Linked DNA regions of Alloalcanivorax dieselolei B5. Each later gene encodes a partner of the first gene's protein in a complex. Links are inferred from orthologs where the notes say so. Each region holds a gene or a part of one and is shown on either strand. Other genes may lie near its edges. The genes, in order: trxA and B5T_RS21675.

Evidence for each region.
Region 2: the proteins of trxA (region 1) and B5T_RS21675 are in contact, whole or in part, in an NMR structure (PDB 2IPA), measured with the Bacillus subtilis proteins. The link is inferred for Alloalcanivorax dieselolei B5 from one-to-one orthologs.

The regions. Positions count from the first base shown.
Region 1 is NC_018691.1:4,477,252-4,480,202, forward strand. It holds trxA (thioredoxin TrxA), read left to right. Parts: upstream 1-1,288; coding sequence 1,289-1,615; downstream 1,616-2,951. Other genes in the region: ppx (exopolyphosphatase), read right to left, coding at 1-1,080; rho (transcription termination factor Rho), read left to right, coding at 2,066-2,951. UniProt on the Bacillus subtilis protein: Participates in various redox reactions through the reversible oxidation of its active center dithiol to a disulfide and catalyzes dithiol-disulfide exchange reactions.
Region 2 is NC_018691.1:4,823,661-4,826,877, reverse strand. The notes cover bases 214-2,907. They hold B5T_RS21675 (arsenate reductase ArsC), read left to right. Parts: upstream 214-1,160; coding sequence 1,161-1,655; downstream 1,656-2,907. Other genes in these bases: B5T_RS21670 (arsenic transporter), read left to right, coding at 1,658-2,907; B5T_RS21680 (ArsR/SmtB family transcription factor), read left to right, coding at 821-1,138; phoU (phosphate signaling complex protein PhoU), read left to right, coding at 214-590. Outside these bases: more of phoU, read left to right, coding at 1-213; more of B5T_RS21670, read left to right, coding at 2,908-2,947; arsenical resistance protein ArsH, read left to right, coding at 2,982-3,217. UniProt on the Bacillus subtilis protein: Catalyzes the reduction of arsenate [As(V)] to arsenite [As(III)]. In vitro, can dephosphorylate para-nitrophenyl phosphate (pNPP).

The DNA.
Region 1 (2,951 bases):
CGCCCAGCGCAGGGTGTCCAGCAGGGCCTCATCATTCAGCGACCACTGGTCCGCCACCGACCGGTGCAACGTCATCACGGTGTCGTGTACGCGGCGCGCCTGGGCCGGCTCCACCCGATAACGATCCATTACCGCCTGCACGCTGCGCTCACGAACATCCTCGTGGGTAAAACGCCCCAACAGGTCATAGAGCAACCCTTCGCGCAGGGCACCGGCGGATACCGTCATATGGGTAATGCCCAGCTGCCGGAAGATCCCCAGCAAGATGGCCAGTCCGGAGGCAAAAATCGGCTTGCGGTCCTCGCGCAGGCCTTTCAGGGACAAGGCGTCCACGGAACCGGCTTTCACCGCCTTGCGGGCAATTTTCTCCAGCGCCTCCACAGTAATGCCCTGATCGGTCAGGCCGCCTTCCTCGCACACCTGGGCAATGGCCTTGATAGTGCCGGAAGCACCCACCGCCTGGGTCCACCCCATCCGCCGGTAATTGGCCTCGATCGACAGCACTTCCTGGCGGGCGGCGGTGACCGCTCTGGCCATGCCCGATTCGGTGATACGGCCATCGGCGAAGAAGCGCTGGCGGAAACTGACACAGCCCATATGCAGGGACTCGGTTTCCACTGCCTCGAACCCCTCGCCGATGATCAGCTCACTGGACCCGCCGCCAATATCCACCACCAGCCGGCTGCCGCCGTTGGCGGCGAGACTGTGCGCCACACCGAGATAGATCAGGCGCGCTTCTTCGCGGCCGGCCACCACCTCGATGTCATGGCCCAGAACCTGCTCGGCGCGGGCGATAAACGCCTTGGCGTTACGGGCCATGCGCAGGGTGTTGGTACCCACCACCCGGACATTGCCCCGGCGCACTCCGGTGATCCGCTGAGCAAACCGCGCCAGGCATTCCAGTGCCCGCTGCTGGGTTTCCTCATCCAGCCGGTTATCGCTGTCCAGACCGCTGCCCAGCTGCACTTTTTCCGAGAGACCTTCCAGCAGGCGTACTTCTCCCTGATCCTGACGCGCCACCACCATATGAAAACTATTGGAGCCCAGATCGATGGCCGCCAGTTGCTCGCCTTGTCGCAAATTGTTCCCTCTCTGCCAAGCTGCGGAAGTGGCGACCGTCACCGGCGCGCCCTGTGAGTTGATTTTCGGCGCCGCAACGGCGCGCCGCAACCAGCAATCGACCTTGCCATAGGGTCCGACTGTCAGCGTAATCGACCCTCACGCTTGAAATCCCGCGTTGCCGGCCCGATAGTATCAATCCCGCGAAACCCTTAAGCAGGAGATATTCATGAGCGGCGAGATTATCAACGTCACCGACGCCGACTTCGAGGACAAGGTCCTCAAGGCGGACGGTCCGGTTCTGGTGGACTACTGGGCACCGTGGTGCGGCCCGTGCAAGATGGTGGCGCCGATCCTGGAAGACCTGTCCAAGGAATACGCCGACAAGCTGACCATCGCCAAGCTGAACATCGACGAGAACCCGGATACCCCGCGCAAGTACGGCGTACGGGGCATCCCGACTCTCACCGTGTTCAAGAACGGCGACGTCGAAGCCACCAAAGTGGGGGCGCTGTCCAAGTCCCAGCTCTCCGCTTTCCTGGACAGCACCCTGTAGTACGCTGTCAGTCCCGGCCAGCCCGTAATCAATTCGTCCCCGATCAGTTTGATTATGGGCTGGACAGGCGCCGACTCACGGTGGTACATTCCAAAACCAGCGTTTTCGCACCCTCAAGCAGGGGATCTCTAATTCGTTTGTTCTTGAGTTAAGATTCACCCATGGCCTCGCGTCAGGGGCGGCATCGGTGGGTGATTTTCGGCAGGGGGACATCCCTTCATTATCCATGATTCGACAACGGGCCTGAGCACACCGGCCGGATGTCCTGATATTTCCCACCGAAACCTCACGAACCAATCAATTAGAGATTTCCACGGCTTTGCCGGCTAAGCGCTCCAGAACGACGTGCCCTCATCGTAGGGACAACGAATCCGATAATCGGACTTTCATAAAACAACACCGTCCCCAGGTGTTTTCCAATCATTCATTCTCTAGACACCCAACACACCAATGAATCTGACCGAACTGAAGCAGAAGCCTATTGGCGAACTCCTGGACATCGCCAAGGAACTGGGCCTGGAAAACCTGGCCCGTACCCGCAAACAAGACGTCATCTTCTCGATTCTGAAGAGAGCCGCCAAAAACGGCTCGGACATTTACGGCGACGGCGTCTTGGAGATTCTTCAGGATGGCTTTGGCTTTTTACGTTCCGCCGAAGGCTCCTATCTGGCGGGACCGGATGACATCTATGTGTCACCGAGCCAGATTCGTCGCTTCAATCTGCGCACCGGCGATACCATTTCCGGCAAGATCCGGCCTCCCAAGGATGGCGAACGCTATTTCGCCATGCTCAAGGTCAACGAGATCAATTTCGACAAGCCGGAAAACGCCAAGAACAAGATTCTGTTTGAAAACCTGACGCCGCTGTTTCCCACCGAGCGGCTGGTCATGGAAGTGGGCAACGGCTCCACCGAGGACATCACCGCCCGGGTGATCGATCTGGTGGCGCCGATCGGCAAAGGGCAACGCGGCCTGATCGTGGCCCCGCCGAAAGCCGGTAAAACCATGCTCCTGCAGAACATCGCCCACTCCATCGCCCGCAACAACCCCGAATCCCACATGATCGTGCTGCTGATCGACGAACGTCCCGAAGAGGTGACGGAGATGTCGCGCACGGTACGCGGTGAGGTCGTGGCCTCCACCTTCGACGAACCGCCCGCTCGCCACGTGCAAGTAGCGGAAATGGTGATCGAAAAGGCCAAGCGTCTGGTCGAGCACAAGCAGGACGTGATCATCCTGCTGGATTCCATCACTCGTCTGGCGCGCGCCTACAACACCGTGCAGCCCAGCTCCGGCAAGGTTCTGACCGGTGGTGTGGATGCCCACGCCCTGGAGA
Region 2 (3,217 bases), 350 kb from region 1 along the record:
CGCTGCTGCGCGCCGACTCCGACCTGGCGGAAAAAGTCATGCAGGCGGAGGACAAGGTCGACAAACTGGAAATCCAGATCGACGAGGAATGCGCCCGGGTGCTCGCCCTGCGCCAGCCCGCCGCGTCCGACTTGCGGCTGATCATCGCGGTGACCAAGGCGGTGTCCGATCTGGAACGGATCGGTGACGAGTCCGCCAAGATCGCCGCCATGGCGCTGCAATTGTCCGAGGAAGGCGAATCGCCGCGCGGTTACGTGGAAGTGCGTCATATCGGCAACCACGTACGCAACATGCTGCGCGATACCCTGGATGCCTTCGCCCGCTTCGACGCCGACAAGGCCCTGGACGTGGCCGCCGAGGACAACGAAGTGGATCTGGAGTACCGCTCGGCCATGCGTTCCCTGGTGACCTTCATGATGGAAGATCCGCGCGCCATTTCCCGGGTACTGAACATCATCTGGTCCCTGCGGGCGCTGGAGCGCATCGGTGATCATTCCCGCAATATCGCCGAGCAGGTGATCTTCCTGGTGAAGGGCAAGGATGTCCGCCATATCTCCATGGACGAGATGGAAGAGAAGGTCAAAGGCTGAGAAACGGGTCGCGGTCCTTCCATGTATGGGAAGGGCCGCTCTCTCGGACAATGCTACGAAGCCGCTGTAGGAGCTTGCCCTGCAAGCGAATTCCTGAAACGAGGCCCAATTCGCTTGCAGGGCAAGCTCCTACAGCGGCCTTGTAACCATCTCTGGAGGACGACGGAAGAGTTGCGCGTGGATCGGCTTGTGATTATTATATCTGTTATTCCGGATATACGGATTAAGCTATGAATCTGACCGTCACGCAACTGTGTAAGTGCCTTGCCGATGAAAGCCGTCTCCGGCTCATGGGCCTGATGGAAAAGGAACGGGAGATCTGCGTCTGTGATCTGGTGGAGGCCATGGACGCCCCGCAGTCCACGGTGTCCCGTCATCTGGCGCAGTTGCGCCAGTGCGAACTGGTGGTGGCCCGTCGCGAGGGCACCTGGATGCACTACCGGCTCAATCCGGCGTTGCCGGAATGGGCGATCGCCACCATCGATACCCTGTTGCCGCCCGCCCGCGAGCAACTGGGGATTACGCCCATCGACACGGCGTGCTGCTAACCCTCAATTCTGGAGCGCTATCATGGCCACCCCTCTCAAATTACTGTTCCTGTGCACCGGCAATTCCTGCCGCTCGATCATCGCCGAAGCCCTCGCCAACCATCTCGGCGGGGGCCGGATTCGTGCCGCCAGTGCCGGCAGCCGGCCCAGCGGTCAGGTGCACCCCCGTGCCTTGGCGGTGCTGGAACGTCACGGCATTCCCGTGGGTGGGCCCACCTCCAAATCCATGGACGACCTGGAAGGCCAATATTTCGACGCCATCGTGACCGTCTGCGATGCCGCCGCCGGCGAGTCGTGCCCGGTCTGGCTGGCGGATACCGCCAAATCCCACTGGGGGATTCCCGATCCGGCCACGGCGGAAGGTGATGACGCCGCCATCGACGCCGTTTTCGAGGCCACCTATGAACGCCTGCGCGGCCGTATCGAAGATCTGGTGGCATTGGATCTTGACGACCTGAACGCCCTCGGCCTGACCGCGTCACTGCAGAAGATTCATCGCTCCCGCGGTGAACACTGATCATGCTGTTGGCGGTACTGATCTTCATCGCCACCCTGACGCTGGTGATCTGGCAACCCCGGGGGCTGGGTATCGGCTGGAGCGCCGGCGCGGGCGCCCTGGTGGCCCTGCTCACCGGTGTCATTCATCTCGATGACATTCCCGTGGTCTGGGACATCGTCTGGAATGCCACCTTCGCGTTCATCGCCATCATCATCATCAGTCTGATCCTGGACGAAGCCGGGTTCTTTGAATGGGCGGCGCTGCATGTGGCCCGTTGGGGCGGTGGCCATGGTGGACGGCTGCTGGCGGCGGTGGTGTTGCTCGGTGCCCTGGTGGCGGCGGTGTTCGCCAACGACGGGGCGGCGCTGATCCTGACTCCCATTGTTTTTGAAATGCTGCTGGCGCTGGGGTTCGGGCCCGCCGCCACCCTGGCGTTCATCATGGCGGCGGGTTTCATCGCCGACACCGCCAGCCTGCCTCTGGTGGTCTCAAATCTGGTCAACATCGTTTCCGTGGACTTCTTCGATATCGGCTTCGGCGAATACGCCACGGTGATGGCGGTGGTGAATCTGGTGTCGGTCTCCGCGTCCCTGTTGGTGCTGTGGTTGTTCTTCCGCCGCGACGTCCCCAAGGGGTATGAGATCGCCAGGCTGCGCCAGCCCCGCGAAGCGATCAAGGATCCCGGAACCTTCCGGGCCGGCTGGTGGGTGCTGGCGCTATTGCTTGCCGGCTTCTTCGTCGCCGAACCCATGGGGGTTCCGGTGAGCCTGATCGCCGGTATCGGCGCCCTGGTGCTGTTCCTGATCGCCCGTCACGGCCATCACATTTCCACCATGAAAGTATTGCGTGGCGCGCCCTGGAATATCGTGGTGTTCTCCCTGGGTATGTATCTGGTGGTCTACGGTTTACGCAACGCGGGCCTTACCGATGCCGTCGCCGGTGTGTTGAACCAGCTGGCACGGCAGGAGTTGTGGGTCGCCACCTTGGGCACCGGCTATATCGCCGCCGGACTGTCCTCGATCATGAATAACATGCCCACGGTGCTGGTGGTGGCGCTGTCCATCGATGACAGCCAGGCCGGTGGCCTGGTGCGCGAAGCGATGATTTACGCCAACGTTATCGGCAGCGATCTGGGGCCGAAAATAACCCCCATCGGCAGCCTGGCAACGTTGCTGTGGCTACACGTTCTGGCCCGCAAGGGCATGAAGATCGGTTGGGGTTACTACTGCCGCGTGGGCATTGTCCTGACCCTGCCGGTGTTGACCGTCACTCTGCTGGCCCTGGCCGGCTGGTTGACGGTGCTGTCATAAGAGGGCGCTGTCATAAGGCATGAGGAAAGTAACGATGAATGATTTGCCCAATGTACAAGCGGATCTGTTCCACCTGCCGGATCGGGAAAAACTGGGCGCCGCCGATTCTCATCCGCCGCGGATTTTGCTGCTGTACGGCTCCTTGCGGGAACGTTCCTTCAGTCGTCTGGCGGTAGAAGAAGCCGCGCGTCTGCTCGAATCCATGGGAGCGGAAACCCGTATTTTCGACCCCCGTGACTTACCGTTACCGGATGCGGAACCGGCGGATCA